DNA from 2 places in the Sphingobium sp. RSMS genome. Region 2 is predicted to be linked to the other one. Evidence: riboswitches for the same ligand, from Rfam matches in the RefSeq annotation. Region 2 holds a riboswitch; the other holds the start of a gene.
What was found. A riboswitch is a leader RNA that binds a small molecule or an ion and turns the genes downstream of it on or off. The one in region 2 is predicted to bind cobalamin.

Region 1 (8,689 bases), on a different replicon from region 2:
GCAGCGCCGCGCCGCCCAGCATGGAGGGCAGCAATATGGCGGAGGGGGAGCGGTCGGTCAGCGGCCGCACCAGATGCGGCACGATCAGGCCGACGAAGCCGATCGCCCCGGACACCGCCACCGCGCCGCCGACGCCGATGGCGACGCCCAGCATCAGGCGGATGCGCGCCCGGCGAAGGTCGATGCCGAGCGCCTGCGCCCCATCCTCCCCCAGCGTCAGCGCGTCCAGCGTCCGTCGGTCCGCGATCAGCAGCGCCGCCCCCACCACGACGCAGGGCAGCGCGATCCAGACATGGCCGTAGGCGCGGTTTTCCAGGCTGCCCATCAGCCAGCTCATGATCTCCATGGCGGCGAAGGGATTGGGCGACAGGTTCAGCGACAGGCTGATCCCCGCCCCCGCCAGCGTCGCGATGGCGATGCCGGCGAGGATCAGCGTGAGCGGGCTTTCCGCGGGCCCCGCGAGCAGGAACAGCGCGGCGATGCCGATCAGGCCGGTCATGATGGCGAGCGCGGGAAGCGCCAGCGGATGCGCCTGCGCCAGCCCGAAATAGAGCGCGCCGACCGCGCCCAGCGCGGCGCAGTTGGAGGCCCCCAGGACCGAAGGTTCGGCCAGCGGGTTGCGCAGATAGCCCTGAAGCGCCGCGCCCGCCAGCCCGAGCATCGCGCCGACGATCAGGCCAAGCAGCATGCGGGGCAGGCGCAGGTCGAGAAGGATGGCGCGGGCGACGTCATCGCCGCCGCCGCCGAGGACGGCGAAGATGCGCGCCGGGGAGAGCGGAACCGCGCCCAGAGTGAGGGAAGCAAGGGCGGCCAGCAGCGCCAGCGCCGTCAGCGTGGGGATCAGCAGCGGATGGCGCCGGGCGCTCATGGCTTGCGCGTCCTTCCCTGCTTGCTACAGCGTGCCGTGCTCCTGCGAAGGCGGGAGCACGTTGGTTTGTTGAGGCACGATCCGGGAGCAGCAGCGTGCGGTGCAGAATGATCTTTACAACGTTCTGCGCCCTGGCCCTGACCGGCGCGGCGCCCGCCAAACCCCGGCGCATCGTGTCGCTCAACACCTGCGCCGACCAATATGTGCTCGCTCTGGCGGACCCGGCGCAGATCGCCGCGCTCAGCCCCTATGGGCACGACCCGGAACTGTCGGCGGCGGTCGGCAGGGCCCGCGCCTTCCGCACCCTCAAGCGCCCGGCGGAGGAAGTGCTGGCGATCCGCCCCGACCTGCTGATCGGCTTTCCTTCCGGCGGCAGCGTCGTCGGCGCGCCGCCGGGCGAGTGGCGGACCCTGGGGCTGGCGAGCGCGGACAGCTATGCCATGATCCTGACGCAGATCCGGCAGGTGGCGGCGGCGGTCGGCCATCCCGAACGGGGCGAAGCGATGATCGCCCGGATGAACCGCGACCTCGCCGCCCAGCCCCCGCCGAAGCGTCGCGGCGTCGCGGCCTATTATCAGCGGCGCGGCTATATGACCGGCACCGGCACGCTGGTCGACGACCTGATGCAGCGGGTGGGCCTGATCAATCTGGCCCGCAGGCTGGGCAAGCCGGCGCTGTCGCAACTGTCGCTTGAGGAGATGATCGCCGCCCGTCCGGACTGGCTGATCGTGGAGAGCGGCAGCGAGAAGGTGGTCGATCAGGGGACGGAAATGCTGCACCACCCCATACTGCGCGCCATCCCGCGCATCCGCGTGCCGCAGGCGTGGACGGTGTGCGGCGGCCCCGCCTATGTCGAGGCGGCGCGGGGCATCGCAGCGCAGCTTGACGGCGCTGCGCACAAGGGCACGGCGCGGGTGAACGCCGCGCCGCGCCATTAGGCTATTTTCAGAAGCGCACACGCACGCCGCCGAAGGCCGACCGGCCATAGGTGCCATAGCCATGGACCGTGGCATATTTCTCATCGGTCAGATTGTCGATGCGGCCGTAGATCTCCAGATTTTCCCGGATCGGGAAGGATGCCCGCACGTCCGTCACGGCATAGCCGTCCAGCCGGATCGCGTTGGTCGCATCGTTGAAGCTGTCGCCCACCATCGTCACGGTCGCGCCGGTCGACAGGCCGAAGGGCCAGACATAGTCCGCCGAAACGCTGACCGCATCGGCGGCGCGGCGCGGCAGCCGGGCGTCGGTATTGCGGTCGCGCGCATCGACATAGCTGTAGGCGGCGGTGACGGTCAGCGCCTCGACAGGCTTCAGGGCCAGCATCGCCTCCACCCCCTTGGCGCGGGTGCGGTCGAGATTATTGTAACCGCCGTAAAGACCGATCGAATAATCATAGTTGATCTGGTCTTTGGTGTCGCGGCGGAAAGCCGTGACGGAGAGGATCGCCCGGTCGCCGTCCAGCCTTTGGTCGAAGCCGATGTCGTAGCTTTTCGACCGCTCCGGGCGCAGGCCCGCATTGCCGACGTCGGCGCCGTAAAGCTGGTAGAGCGAGGGGGCCTTGAACCCCTCCCCATAGCTCATGCGGATGTTGGTCGCGCCGGCGTTGGGCGTGTAGTTCGCATTGGCGCCGAAGGTGGTCGCGCCGCCGAACTGGCTGTGATCGTCATGCCGCGCGCCGGCGGTCAGCGACAGGCCGGCGACCGGCTTCACGATGGCCAGCGCATAGACGCTGTCCATATCGGCCCGGTGGCTTTCGGTCGAGCCGAAGCCGGAGAAGTCGTAGTCGGGCCGTTCATGTTCATAGCCGAAGACCAGCTTGGCCTGATCGACCGGCTGATAAACACCCTCATATTCGAAGCGCAGATTGGTGCCCGAATAGCCATAAGGGCCGAATGCGGATGTATAGTCGCGGTCCATGCGGAACCAGGTCACGGCCGCCCGGTTGGTGAGCCTGCCGTCGAACAGCGACAGGTTCAGACCGGCATAGCCGACATATTGATCGGATTTCGAGCTGTCGGCGGTGCTGTCCACCACGCCGTTGTCGGTATCCAGATCGGCATGGATATAATAGCCGCGCAGGTCGAGGCTGAGCGTATCGGTGAAGGCCAGCTTGAGCTTGGCATTGGCGGCGATATTCTCATACCCGTCCTTTTCCGTGCCGCTGGCGGCGGAGGAAATGCCGTCGGTGTTGAAATAGGCGATGCCGACGCCGCCCGAAGCGATGCCGCTGCCGCCCGAAACATCCGCCTTGGCGTTCAGCGTATTGCTGTAACCGTAATCGACCGAGGCATTGCCCGCGAAACCGGCGGCAGGCGTGCCGGTCATGATGTTGACGACGCCGCCTATGGCCTGGCTGCCATAGGCGATGGAGTTGGACCCCCTCAAAATTTCGATTCGCCGGATATTGCCGGTCAGCAGATTGCCGAAGTCGTACATGTCGCCGATGCCGCTGGTGTCGTTGACCTTGACCCCGTCGATCAGCACCAGCGTCTGCGTCGTTTCCGCCCCGCGCAACGAAACCCCGGTCACGCCGCCAAGGCTGCCGCTGCGGTTGAAGCGCACCCCCGGCGTGGTGGCCAGCAGGTCGACGACGCTGACGCTCTGGCGGGTGCGGATGGTGTCGGCGTCGATGACCGTGACCGCCTGGCCGACCTCGTCGCGCGGCTGTTCGATGCCCAGCGCGGTGACGATGATCTCATCCTCCGCCAGGGCGGGAGCGGCCGCGAGCAAGGCGGCGATGGAAATGGAAATCCTCAACATGTCTATATTCCCCCTGAGCGCCGGTGCAACATGGCTCAGGGCGTCCGCTCGCGCGGCCGGACGGGGGAAATGGCCGGCGCCCGTGCCCTCCCCCCGCACCGATGCGGCCCTGCGCCGCTTCGTCGCTCAGACGGAGAACACCGTGCCATGGCCATACCCTGGACCAAGGCAAGAGCGACCATGCGCCGGCAGGTCTCCTGGCTCGCGGGTCAATGCGGCGATGCACGCCTTCCCGGACTTGCGTCCAGTGGCCGGCCCCTGGGCCGAAGTGCATCGCGCTCACCGCTTACAGTTGCAGGGACAGCCGCGGAATAGGACGGTTTCCCGTCCGCACCGCATTCCCGTTTTCAGCCCCCTTCGGGGCACCGGCGCGATCTTCTTTTTGCGCGCGAAGGCATTGCCCCGCCCGCGTCCCGCGCCATAAGGGAAAGCGGCGGCCATGCCAAGAGGCAGCCATGGAAGGAGATTGCATGCCGTTCGCCATCAGCCCCGCCGATGTCGAGGATGCGGCGCGGGTCATCGCCCCTGCCGCCATCCGCACGCCGCTGCTGGAAAATGCGGCGCTCAACGCCCGCTGCGGCCGGCGCGTGCTGGTGAAGTTCGAAGGCGCGCAGCACAGCGGATCGTTCAAGTTCCGCGGCGCCTACAACCGGCTGGCCCGCCTGGACGCGGCGGAGCGGAAGGCGGGGGTCGTCGCCTGGTCTTCGGGCAATCATGCGCAGGGCGTTGCCCTTGCGGCGCGGTTGCTGGGCATGGCGGCGACGATCGTGATGCCGGCCGACGCGCCCGCGATCAAGACGGCGAATACGCGGGCGCTGGGCGCCGATGTCGTGCCCTATGACCGCTTCACCCAAAGCCGGGAGGAAATCGCCACGAGGCTGGCGAACGAACGGGGCGCGGTGCTGGTGCCGTCCTTCGACGATCCCTTCATCATGGCCGGCCAGGGGACGATCGGGCTGGAGATCATGGAACAGGCCGCCGAAGCAGGGGCGGAGATCGGCCAGATCCTCGTCAATTGCGGCGGCGGCGGCATGGTGTCTGGAATTGCGACCGCCGTGAAGGCGCGCCAGCCCGGCGTCGCGATCCTGGCGGTGGAGCCGGAAGCGTTCGACGATACGGCGCGCTCGCTGGCGAGCGGCGTGCGGGAAAGCGTGTCGGCCGATGCGCGGTCGATCTGCGACGCCCTGCTGTCTCCCGCGCCGGGGGCGCTGACCTTTCCCATCAACCGGGCCTATCTGGCGGGCGGCCTTGCGGTGAGCGACGATCAGGTGCGCGACGCGATGCGCTTTGCCTTTTCGGCGCTCAAGCTGGTGGTGGAGCCGGGCGGGGCCGCGTCGCTGGCGGCGATGCTGGCCGGGCTGGCTCCGGATGCCGAGGGGGCGAGCGTCGTGGTGATCTCCGGCAGCAATGTCGATCCCGACAGCTATGCCCGGATCATCGCGGGCGGCGCATGATGCGGCTGATGGGGGCGGTTCTGGCCGGCGGGCGGTCCAGCCGGTTCGGCAGCGACAAGGCGCGGGCGATGCTGGATGGGCGCAGCCTGCTGGAGCATGCGGTGGCGGCGCTGGGGCGGCAGGTCGAAACCGTGGCGGTCTGCGGCCGGCAGGTGGAGGGGATGATCGGGCTGGCGGATCGGCCGGCTGCGGACATGGGGCCGCTGGGGGGCCTGAACGCGGCGCTGCATCATGCGCGGGCGCAGGGTTATGACGCGGTGCTGACGACCGGATGCGACGTGCCCGCCTATCCGGACGGGCTGGCGGAGGCGTTGATCGGACAGGGAGCCGCCATCCTCAAGGGGCAGCAGCTGATCGGCTTCTGGCCTGCTTCGCTGGCTGGCGAGCTGGACGCGCATCTGGCGGAGGAGAATAACCGGTCGATCCGTGGCTGGCTGGAGCGGGTGGGCGCGCGGATCGTGGAGCGGCCGGAGTTCGTGCTGCCCAACATCAACCGGCCGGAGGATCTGGAGAGACTCACCCGGCCGGGTCGAGACGGTCGTCAGGCGTGAAGGCCAACATGCGCGGCGAGGTCGGCAGGCGCATGCGTCCCGGCCACCGCCTCCCCGATCAGCAGCAGCGTCGGGTCGTCGTCGCTGATCGTCTGCACCAGAAAGGCGAGCGCCGACAGCTTGCCGCGGATCAGGCGTTCATTGGGCAGGGAGACGTTGACCGCCACCATCACCGGCGTTTCGGGATCGCGTCCGGCGGCGATCAGGCAGCGGCCGATCTCGCCCGCCGCCGCGCGGCCCATATAGATGCCGAGCGTGCCGCCCGGACGGGCCAGCGCTTCCCAGTCGAGCCGCAGCGGCTCGCCCGCCTTGAGATGCGCCGTCACCAGCGTCAATCCCCGCGCCACCCCGCGCAGCGTGAGCGAGGCATGCCCGCTCGCCGCCGCCGCGCTGGCCGTGGTGACGCCGGGGCAGATGCGCACGGCAACGCCCGCCTCCGCCAGATGGGCGATCTCCTCCGCCGAGCGGCCGAAGACCGAGGGGTCGCCGCCCTTGAGGCGGACGACGCGGCGGTCCGCCCTGGCGGCCGCGAGCAGCAGGTCGTTGATGCTGCCCTGCGCCTTCGAATGGCGGCCCGAACGCTTGCCGACGCTGACCCGCTCGACGTCTGGGGGGATGAGGTCGATCACGCCTGGCCCGACCAGCGCGTCGTGGAAGACGACATCCGCCGCCGCGATCAGCCTTTCGGCCTTGCGGGTGAGCAGGTCCGGATCGCCCGGCCCCGCGCCGACCAGCCAGACCTGTCCGGGGGCGATAAGATCATTCGGCTGCATGAAGCGTCTCCTGCATGTTTTGGGCAAGGATATTGGCGAGCGCGGGCCGGCACGATCCGCAATTGGTGCCCGCGCCCAGCGCCCTGCCGATGGCGGGCACATCGACCAGTTGCCGGTCGCGGATCGCGGCGACGATCTGGTTGAGGCCGATGTCGAAGCAGACGCAGACGGTCGCGCCCTTGTCTCCAGCGGCGCCCGGTTCCCGCGCCGCGAGGACGGAGCCGCCCACCCCCTCTGCCTGCAACTGGCCGATCAGCCAGTCGCGCGAGGGCAGCAGGCCGCTGCGCGTCACGAACAGCACGCCGTTCAGCCTGCCTTCGCCGATGGTCGCGATGCGGCGGGTGCCGCGCGATGCGTCCATCGCCTCGACGCGGTCGCCCTTCGGAAGAAAGGCGTCGAGGCGGGCGGGGTCGCCATTGCCGGCGATTTCGTAGAGCGCGCCGCCCGGCACGGCGATGCGGGTGGACCAGAGGCAGGGCAGCTTCACCGGCTGCCCGATCCCTTCCCGATCGCGCAGGATGAGGAAACCGCTCCACTCGGTCGCGACCTTCCCGATGCTGGCCGGGGTGGATTTGAAGCCGGGCTGGCCCGAATGGGGATCGACCAGCGGACGCGGGAGCAGGCCGGTGCGCCCGCCGCTGGACGTCTGGTCCGTCCAGTGGATCGGGGTGAAGATTTCGCCGCGCCGCTGGCCTTCGTTCAGGCTGACGCGGAAGATGCTGTTGCCCTGCGCCGTCTCGACGCGAGCAAGGTCGCGGTCGGCAATCCCCAGCGCCGCCGCGTCCCGCGGGTGGATTTCCACCAGCGGCTCTTCGCGATGGCGGGCGAGTTTCGGGGACAGGCCGGTGCGGCTCATCGTGTGCCACTGGTCGCGATAACGGCCGGTGTTGAGCGTCATCGGCCACTGTTTCAGCGGCTCCTGCATGTCCATCTGCTTCGTCAGGACCAGCCGCGCCCGGCCGTCCGGCGTCGGGAAGCGGCCGTCGGCAAAGGGCGTGCCGCCCCAGCGGAACGGCTCCATGGCGTCATAGGCATCATTGCCGATGGCGGCCCAGGCGCGCAGGTTCAGCACCCGCTGCCCGTCATTGCCATAAGCGGTGAGCCGCGCATGTTCGCGCCAGATGTCGGCGGGCCGATCATAGGCGAAGGCATTGCGCCACCCCATGCGGCGGGCGACCTCCTTGACGATCCACCAGTCCGGCTTCGCCTCTCCGGGCAGCGGCAGGAAGGGGCGCTGGCGGCTGATCGTGCGGTCCGAATTGGTGACGGTGCCGTCCTTTTCCCCCCAGCCGGCGGCGGGCAGGCGGACATGGGCATGCGCGCCCGTATCGGTGTCGGCCATGATGTCCGACATGACGACGAAGGGACAGGCGGCCAGCGCGTCCCTGACCCGGTTCGCGTCGGGCATGGAGACGGCCGGGTTGGTCGCCATGACCCAGAGCGCCTTGATCCGGCCCTCATCGACGGCGCGGAACAGGTCGACGGCCTTCAGGCCCGCTTTGGTGGCCATTTTCGGCGCGGCCCAGAAGCGGCCCACCCGCGCCACATTGTCCGGCGCGAAGTCCATATGCGCGGCGAGCGTCGAGGCGAGGCCGCCGACTTCCCGCCCGCCCATGGCGTTGGGCTGGCCGGTGATCGAGAAGGGCGCCGCGCCCGGCTTGCCGATGCGGCCGGTGGCGAGGTGGACGTTGATGATCGCGTTCACCTGATCGGTGCCGCGGATCGACTGGTTGATGCCCTGGCTGAACAGCGTCACCGTGCGCGGCGTGGCGGCGAACAGCGTGTAGAACTGCTCCAGCAGCGCGGGCGCGACGTCGCAGGTCTTCGCGGTCGTCCAGAGATCGTGCCCGGTGCGGATATGTTCCCAGAAACCCTCGGGCGCGCTGACATGATCGGCGAGGAAGGCCGGATCGGTGAGCCCCTGCTGCGCTATCCAGGCCAGCAGGCCGTTCATCAGGGCAACGTCGGTGCCGGGCTTCACCGGCAGATGCAGATCGGCCCCTTCGCAGGTTTCGGTGCGGCGCGGGTCGATGACGACCAGTTTCGTGCCGCGCGCGGCGCGGGCCGCCTGGATGCGCTGATAGACGATGGGGTGGCACCAGGCGGTGTTGGAACCCACCAGCACGATCAGGTCCGCCTCCTCCAGATCGTCATAGCTGGCGGGCACGACATCCTCGCCAAAGGCGCGATTGTGCCCGGCGACCGCGCTCGACATGCAGAGGCGGCTGTTGGTGTCGATGTTGGAGGAGCCGATGAAGCCCTTCATCAGCTTGTTGGCGACAT
Region 2 (8,689 bases):
GCGCCGCGTGGCTGCTCCGCTGTGCGCCAGACCTTGAATTTCTCGATCATCGGCGCGAAGGGGAACATCGTCTGCTCCCGGATGGTCAGCCGCTTGCGGTCGTCCTGCCCGACGAGAATGCCCTCGCCCTCGCGATATGTTCCGAAGATGCGATCCAGCAGGATCAGCGAGTTGCCGTAATTGCAACGCGTGCTCTCATAGTCGGTGGAATGGTGCAGGCTGTGATGCCTGATCGTCGTGAAGAAGAACGAATACCAGATCGGGGGGTCGGAACGCACATTGGCATGGGCGAAGACGGAGATGACGCCCATGGTGTTCAGGGCTGCGAAGATGGCCGTCTTGTCGAAATCGAACAGCGCGACGACGCTCAGGCTGATCAGGAACAGCTCGATCGGGTTGCCGACGGCGCCCTTGGCCGCATTAAGCTGGGTGATATGGTGATGCGGCGCATGGGTGAGCCAGAAAGGCGTCCAATTGTGCATCAGCCGATGCATCCAATATTGGCCGAATTCGATGAGGAAGATCACCATTGCGACCTGCGCCAGCCAAGGCAGATGGCTCGCCCATGCCGTGGTCAGCCCCAGCGAGGCCTTGAGGGCGACCAGCGGTTCCTCGGCCAGTTTCTGCGTCAGCCAGGCGATCACGGTCGCGCTGAGGACCGAATAATAAAGGTCCGTCAGGAACTCCCGCCTGTTCATGCGCCAGCCGGCATGACGTTCGTGCACAGCCTCCAGCAGCAGGATGGCGATCACGATGAGGGGAGAAGTCACGGTGAGAGCCCAGGGATGCTCGACCAGAGACCTTGGTCCGAACGCCCAGAAGCTGAGGACGACCGCGATCATGGCAGGCGGGATCAGGTTGAATAGCCGGTCTTTGAGGCTGGTTTCCATGCCGCAGCTCCTGTCAGTGCCTTCACACTGCGCTGCGCTGCGTCATGAAGGGAGGTCGAAAATCCCGATGAAAGCCATAGACTGGATTTATGCCCGTTGCGCACGCACGCGCCGGATGACCTCATCCCAGAAAAGCTGCGTGGCTGTGTCCCGCGCCGGTTCCGACCGGGCGAGTAGGAAGATGTCGTAAGCGGGCTCGAAATCCGCGAACAGCATGGGCCATAAACGGCCGCTTGCAACGTCACCTGCAGCAGCGGCGGTGGGAAGGAAGCCGATCCCTACGCCCATGTTGATAAGCCGCCGCGCCTCGTTGATGTCCTCCGCAAGGCCGCTCACCACGGTGCCGAGCCGATAGCGCCGGCGCAAATGGGTGATGGCTTCTATTTCATCATCGCCGGTCAGGACGAAACCCTGATCCTTCAGTTCACCCAATCGGCTCACCCGATATCCGAAATAGGGGCTGCTGCGCGAACAATAGAGCTGCTGGCGCTCGATCAGCAGCGGTTCGTACATCAGGCTTCCGCGGACGCTGCTGTCATAGCCCACGCCGATCTCCACCTCCCCCTGCTCTAGCGCATCGAGAAGCTGGCGCCAGGGAGAGACGCGGATTTCGATGTGGATGGCCGGATTGCGCCGGTGAAAGCTGGCAATGGCCTCGTCGAACTCGGCCGACACCAGGCCGGACACGATCTGGATGCGGACGATGCCCTCGACCCGCTTGGTCGCCTGCGCGATCACATGGGGCATCATCCGGGCGGATTCCAGCATGTCCTCGCACAGCGCCATCATCGCCTTGCCGGCCGCGGTCATCTCCACGCCGGTGGCGGTGCGGTGGAGCAGCGCCGTCCCGACATGGTCCTCCAGCCGCTTGAGCGCCGCGCTGATGCTCGGCTGCTGCCGGTTGAGCCGTCGCGCCGCCGCGCCGATGCCGCCGGCGCGAACGATATCCACGAAGGTCCGCATGAGGTTCCAATCGACCCGGCTGGCAAATTTCCTGTCGATCAGCGGCGTTCGATCGTTCATGCGCGTGCTGCTTTCCTGGAAGATATAGCGGCTCTTCATAGGCGGTGGACTGCTCCGCTCATAGATCAAATCGATGGAAATCATAGCATGGGTCCATCTATCGCTATGCCCAAGGGGATTTACGCTCCTCATCCATGACACAGCACCATGTCCTGCCGCTCGTCGATATTTCGAAACTGGACAGCCCCATGCTTGAGGATCGGCTTTCCGTCGCCCGCGAACTCGACCGTGCCTGCGTGGAGGCAGGGTTCCTCTACATAGCGGGCGCACAGATGGACGATGCCTTGTTCCGCAGGATCGTCGCGCGCGCGCAGGCCTATTTCGCGCTCGACGCCGACACCAAGATGAAGAGCTATATCGGCCTTTCGGAAAACCACAGCGGCTATGTGCCGGTGGGGGAGGAGCAATTCGCCGCCGGCCAGCGCGACCTCAAAGAGGCGTTCGACGTCAATTGCGACTATGTGCGCTCCGAGGGCAGGCGACCGCTGCTGGGTCCGAATCTGTGGCCCGAAATGCCGGGCTTCCGCGAAGACGTGCAGGCTTATTACCGCCATGTGACGGGCATCGGAGGCCAGCTTTTCCGCGCCTTCGCCCTGGCGCTCGGGCTCGACGAAGATCATTTCCAGGCGCATCTGCGAAATCCACCCAGCCAGCTTCGGCTGATCCATTATCCCTTCGACGCGACGGCTGAAGACCGCCAGGGCATCGGCGCGCATACCGATTACGAATGTTTCACCCTGCTGTTCGCAACGGCGCCCGGTCTCCAGATCATCGACCGGCAGGGCCAGTGGATCGACGTTCCCCTGGTCGAGGGCACGATGATCATGAACATCGGCGACATGATGGAGATACTCTCCAACGGCCGCTATGCCGCGACACGGCACCGCGTGAAGAAGGTCAGGGAAGAACGCTATTCCTTCGCGCTCTTCCACGCCTGCGACTATGATTATGTCGTTGCCCCGGTCGTGCGCGGGGAGGAGCCCCGTTACGCCCCGCTCAAGGGCGGCGAGCATCTGTTCAACCAGACGGCGCAGACCTTCGCCTATCTGAAGCGCAGGATCGCCAGCGGCGAACTCGTGCTCGACGGCGCCCTGCCGCTCGATTCCTTCGGCCCGGCCAGCAGCGCAGCCGAACCGATGCAGCCATCGTCAACTCAGCAGGCTCTTTCTGAACAGTGATTTGACGAGCCGACCCTCCAGAATGCGTCCCACGACATAGAGCGCGGCGAACAGGCCGGCGAAGACATAGGCCGCAGTGGGCTTTGGCGCCTTGCCATCCTCCTTGTTCTTGTCGTCCTTCTTGGGCTTTTCAGGCGCCGGCGCGCCCAGCGCCTTGTCGATCCAGTGCTGCGGCAGGACCTTGTCCTTCTTGTCGTCCTTTTTCACCGTCTCCTGCGCCGCTGGCTTTGCGAGCTTGCCGGCGACGATCGTCAGCCCGGCGAAGCTCAGGAACAGCAGCGGCGCCAGGAAGCAGAACAGCAATGCCCGGCTGGTCAGGCAATAGCGCAGCACCGGCCCGGCCGGCTCCCTCTCGATCCTGAGAATGCCGCCATCGAAGATGGACATCCTGTCCTGCGCGGCCTGATCCTTCTTGCTGAAGGTCAGCGTGTCGCCAATACGCTCATGGCTGGTGCCGGCCTGACGGAACAGGGGCCCGAGCCTGGCCATGGCTTCATCGGCCGATTGCCCGGAGGCGAGCGCCATGCTGCCCTTTATATGCCAGATCCAGTCCAGGAAACGCGCTGTCACATGATCCCCTTTTTGCAAGAGCAAGTTGCCTTATTCAGCCGGCACCGCCGCTGGGCGGCCGTAGCGTTCCTTGATCGTCTTCCAGCCTTCGGTGAAGGGATAGGTCATCTGCTCGCGGATCGACATCCGGCGTCCGCCCTCCAGTCCCAGCAATTCGGCTTCGCCATCGACGCAGGTTCCGAAGATGCGATCGATGAAGATATAGGTGTTGGAATAATTGCTGCGGGTCGCTTCGAAGTCCTGCGAATGATGCAGGCTGTGATGTTCGGTGGTGTTGAACAGGAAGCGCCACCAACGCGGCGTGTTGAAGCGGACATTGATGTGCTGATAGGTGCCGATCGCCAGACCGAAGCTGCCGGCAAGGAGGGCGGCCCTCGGCAGGAAGTCGAAGAACCCGCCAATGCCCAGCCCGATCAGGAAAAGCTCGACGGGATTTCCGACCGCGCCTTTGTTGATGTTCAACTGGGTGATGTAATGATGCACCGAATGGGGCAGCCAGAGCGGATACCAGTTATGCATCCCCCGGTGCATCCAATATTGCCCGAAGTCGAAAATGAAGGAGATCAGGAAAGCCTGCACCAGCAGCGGCAGGCCCGTGAACCACGCCAGCTTGTCCCAGTCGAAACTGTGCTGGATGGCCTCGATCACCGCACCGCTGCCGATATAATGTTCGACAAGGTCCAGAATGGTGTAGCCCAGCCCGACATAGAAGAGATCGGTGACCAGTTCCTTCCAGGTCAGACGCCAGCTCTCATAGCGCGGGCTGACCCATTCGAGCGCCAGCAGCAGCACCCTGAAACCGATGCCGATCCCGATGGCGGTGGACGCCTTGGCGATGGAATTGGGCGCATAGTACCAGAAGGCGATGAGCGCGAACAGCGCCGTGGGCTGGAACCAGGTGAAGATGAACTGCTTGAGCGGTCCGCCTTCCACCCGGCCTATATTTTCCCACCCGATGATGACGGGCGCCTGTGCGCCTATCACTCTCTTGCCTACGCGAACGCCGTCCATATGCTGACCTCGAGATGCTGCCTCGTCCCTGCGGGCGTGTCCGCCTCGCCAGGCGACGAAAATGATGTTCGCAGTTCATTGAACTTCATGTCGTTTCAGCATCGGGAAGACGCGCCCAACGCGCCAGATGCGATTAAGGTATATGCCCCATAGATGCTGCCTATGCCCTTCCGACCCAATCATGGTTTCGGAATGACGATCCGTTGGAGCGAAGGAGCGACGGACCGTGGGCGGGCGATTTCCGACTGCTCGTTTCAACGCATCTTGCCGGCTTTCAGTTTTCGCGCTCCGGGGCGGACCCGCGCCGGTTGGGCATGGTCATGGAATCGGCGTCCGGATCGTCCGATCCGCTCTCGCGCGGACCGATATGCTTCTCGAATATGAGCAGCAGGGAAAGCAGCAGCAGCGCGATCAGCGACCCTGCCAGCACGAGGACATATTGGCCGGCGCCCGCCGTGATCCCGACGGCAGCGGCCATCCACAGGCTTGCCGCCGTGGTCATGTTGCGCACATCTCCGCCGCGCACGAAGATCAGGCCGCCCGCGATGAAGCCGATCGCCTGGGCAAGGCCCTGAACGACGCGGATCGGATCGCTGTCCTTGTGGACCTCCGCCAGTTCCAGGGCGGACAGGGTCAGCATGGCCGAACTCAGCGATACCAGCCCGTGGGTGCGCAGGCCCGCATCATGGCCGTTGCGTTCGCGCTCGAACCCCAGGGCGAGCCCCAGCAGGGTCGCGAGAAAGAGGCGGACGAGCGTGGTGCCGAGGTCGTTGGCCAACATAGCCATAATACCCGCGAGAGGCGCGCCCGTTCCCGTGAATGCGGCCGAATGGGAAAGCGGCTTCGCGCCTGCCGCTCAGCGTTCGGTGATGTCGGAACGGAGGTGCGCGATCAGGTCGTTGACCCGCATGTCGTTTTCAGCCGTGCATGCGAACAGGCGGCAGAACCAGTCCATCCATCGCGTCAGAATCGCCATGGCCCTCTCCCTATCGCCCGATAATAGCAGTTCACGCAGGTGAAGAGAAGCTTTGCCATTGCCCGGCCGAGGGGAAGTCGCGCGATTGGAGCGGGCTGGGCCGGCTTTGTTTTTCCACCCTTGCGATTGGACGAAGGCGGCTTTATCAGCGCTGGTGCGACAGGTTCCCCGCAAGGGGATGAAAAGGGAAGTCGGGTGGAACGCCCGCGCTGCCCCTGCAACTGTAAGCGGCGAGCCATCCGGCCATCGCGCCATTGGGCCATGAAGGTCCGAGAAGGCGGCCGGAAAGCATCGACCCGCGAGCCAGGAGACCTGCCTGACGCCGTCGTTCTTCGACCGGACAGGGTGTGCCGGCCGAACGGGGGTTCCCTCGCTGAACGACAGCCATCGCCTTGCCGGTTGGACCGTGCGGGGGAAGGCCTGTCGCCTGCCTGGTGCCGGACCGTCCTCCCTTGCCCGGTTCCCGTCGGGGCACATGCCGTCGGGCGGGAGGATGTGGAATGACTGATTTGCGGAGCGATCGCTGATGCTGCGGGCCGTGGGGCCGGGGGCTTCGGTCGTCGTCTGTTCGACCTGCCGCCTTTCGGCGGAACAGCGGGAGGATGCTGCCGGACGGCGGGGCGGCGCCTTGCTGGCAGAGGCGCTGCACAGGGTACGCGACGGCGATCCCGCTTATGCGTCCGTCGCTGTTCAGGACATGCCCTGCCTCTTCGCCTGTCAGCGCCATTGCACGGTACATGTGCGCGGAACGGGCAAGATCGGCTATGTGCTGGGCGACTTCACGCCGGATGAGGAAGCCGCGCGCGCGATCCTGGATTATGCCCTGCGCCATGCCCAAAGCGACGAGGGCGTGGTGCGCTATGCGGACTGGCCCCAGGGGGTGAAGGGGCATTTCATCGTCCGCACGCCGCCCGAAGGCTTCGTCTGTTCATGATCCGGTTCAACGACCGCGCGGCCTTTGCCGCCGCGCTGGCCGACCTTTCCGCCCCGGATGCAGGCGCCACCGAAGCCGCGGCGGCGCGGCAGCGGGTGCTGACGAAGCCGGCCGGTTCGCTTGGGCGGCTGGAGGAGATCGCGCTTTTCATGGCGGGTTGGCAGGGGCGGGAACGCCCCCGGGCGGAGCGCATCCGCGCCGCGATCTTCGCCGGCAATCATGGCGTGGCCGCGCGCGGGGTCAGCGCCTTCCCGGCCGAGGTCACCGCCCAGATGGTGGCGAATTTCCGTCATGGCGGCGCGGCGATCAATGCGCTGGCCCAAGCCTGCGGGGCGGAGCTGGCCGTCATCGCGCTCGATCTGGAAAGGCCGACGGAGGACATCTGCGTCGCGGCGGCCATGAGCGAGGCGGATTGCCTGAGCGCGATCAACGCGGGGGCGGCGGCGGTGGAACCGGGACTGGACCTGCTGCTGCTGGGCGAGATGGGCATTGCCAACAGCACGCCGGCGGCGGCGCTCTGCGCGCAGGCCTTCGGGGGTGCTGCGGCCCATTGGGTGGGACGGGGGACAGGCGTGGATGGCGACGGGCTGGCGCGCAAGGCCGAAGCTGTGGCGCGGGCGCTCGCCCTGCACGGGGCGCATTGCGCCGATGCCTTCGAAACGTTGCGCCGGCTGGGCGGGCGAGAGATCGCAGCGCTGGCCGGCGCGGTGCTGGCGGCGCGGATGCTGCGCGTGCCGGTGATGCTGGACGGGTTCATCGGCTGCGCGGCGGTCGCGCCGCTGGCGAAGGACAATCCGGCGATCGTCGGGCACTGCATGGCCGCCCATATGTCGGCGGAGGCGGGGCATGAACGCCTGCTGGCCGCTCTGGCGCTGGAGCCGTTGCTGCGGCTCGACATGCGGCTGGGCGAAGGAAGCGGCGCGGCGGTCGCGGCGCAGATCGTGCGTTCCGCTCTGGCAGCGCATGGCGGCATGGCGACCTTTGCCGAAGCGGCGGTGGCAGGTGCGCTATGAACGCCTTTCCCCTCCACCTGATGCGCCATGGCGCGCCGCAGCTTGCCGGACGGTTGCTCGGTCATCTGGACGCCCCGCCGGAAGCGGAGGGGATCGCCCTCTGCATCGAGCGGGCGCGGCATCTGGATTTCGCGCGGGTGGTGACATCCGACCTCGCCAGGGCGCGGGCGCCGGGCGCGGTGATCGCGGCGGAGCGGGGTATCGAACTTGACGTCGACCGGCGCTGGCGGGAACTGAATTTCGGGGATTGGGAGGGTGCGGACCCCGCGCTCCTGCCTGCGGAGGATCTGGCGCGCTTCAGGGACGATCCGGACGGATTTCCGCCGCCTGGGGGCGAAAGCTGGACCGACCTCCGCGCCCGGATCGGGGACGGGCTGGACGTGCTTGGCGAGCCGGCATTGGTGGTCTGCCATGCCGGGGCGATACGGGCGGCGCTGGCTGTGCTGTGCGGTTTCGACGTGCGGCAGGGCTGGGCGGTGGACCTGCCCTATGGCGCGGTGCTGAGCCTGCGGGTCTGGCCGGAAGGGCGGTCGGGACAGATTACGGGCCTGATCGCATGAAGCGGCTGGTGCTGGCCCTGCAATTGATGACGCGCCTGCCGTTGCCCGCGCAGGATGTCGATGAGGGGGATTTCGCCGCCGCCATCCGCTGGCTGCCCGCAACGGGCATTGCCGTCGGGCTGGTGGTCGCGGGCGGTGCCGGGCTGGGCATGCGCATCGATCCTTGGGCGGGGGCGCTGTTCGGCCTGGTCGCCTGGGTGGCCGTGACGGGTGCGCTGCACCTGGATGGATTGGGCGACATAGCGGATGCGGCGGGGGCGGCGCATGGCGATCGGAGCCGCCTGTCCGCCGTTCTGGCCGATCCGCATATCGGCAGCTTCGGCGTTGTCGCCATCGGCCTGCAACTGGCGGCCAAGCTGGTGCTGTTGCGACTCTGGCTGGAAAGCTTTCCGCCATGGATGCTGGCGGCCGTGGCGATGGTGGCGCGCATCGGGCCGCTATTCTGGACGCGCTGGCTGCCGCCGCTCCATGAAGGACTGGCCAGCCGTTTCCGGGCCGGGTGGCGGGCGGAGCCGTTTATCCTCTGGTCGATAT

Region 1: another riboswitch for cobalamin. It lies ahead of EGM87_RS11075 (TonB-dependent receptor plug domain-containing protein); the one in region 2 lies ahead of EGM87_RS19515 (DUF1636 domain-containing protein).

The regions. Positions count from the first base shown of each region.
Region 1 is NZ_CM191257.1:2,297,261-2,305,949, forward strand. It holds gene EGM87_RS11065 (FecCD family ABC transporter permease) at 1-868, opposite strand, end outside; gene EGM87_RS11070 (ABC transporter substrate-binding protein) at 976-1,806, shown strand; gene EGM87_RS11075 (TonB-dependent receptor plug domain-containing protein) at 1,814-3,628, opposite strand; cobalamin riboswitch at 3,799-4,013, opposite strand; gene EGM87_RS11080 (threonine ammonia-lyase) at 4,099-5,082, shown strand; gene mobA (molybdenum cofactor guanylyltransferase) at 5,082-5,633, shown strand; gene cobA (uroporphyrinogen-III C-methyltransferase) at 5,624-6,406, opposite strand; gene EGM87_RS11095 (nitrate reductase) at 6,393-8,689, opposite strand, start outside.
Region 2 is NZ_CM191258.1:284,535-293,223, forward strand. It holds gene EGM87_RS19485 (sterol desaturase family protein) at 1-890, opposite strand, end outside; gene EGM87_RS19490 (LysR family transcriptional regulator) at 978-1,913, opposite strand; gene EGM87_RS19495 (isopenicillin N synthase family dioxygenase) at 2,048-3,091, shown strand; gene EGM87_RS19500 (hypothetical protein) at 3,062-3,661, opposite strand; gene EGM87_RS19505 (sterol desaturase family protein) at 3,692-4,672, opposite strand; gene EGM87_RS19510 (MgtC/SapB family protein) at 4,947-5,453, opposite strand; cobalamin riboswitch at 5,793-5,982, shown strand; gene EGM87_RS19515 (DUF1636 domain-containing protein) at 6,175-6,582, shown strand; gene cobT (nicotinate-nucleotide--dimethylbenzimidazole phosphoribosyltransferase) at 6,579-7,595, shown strand; gene EGM87_RS19525 (histidine phosphatase family protein) at 7,592-8,155, shown strand; gene EGM87_RS19530 (adenosylcobinamide-GDP ribazoletransferase) at 8,152-8,689, shown strand, end outside.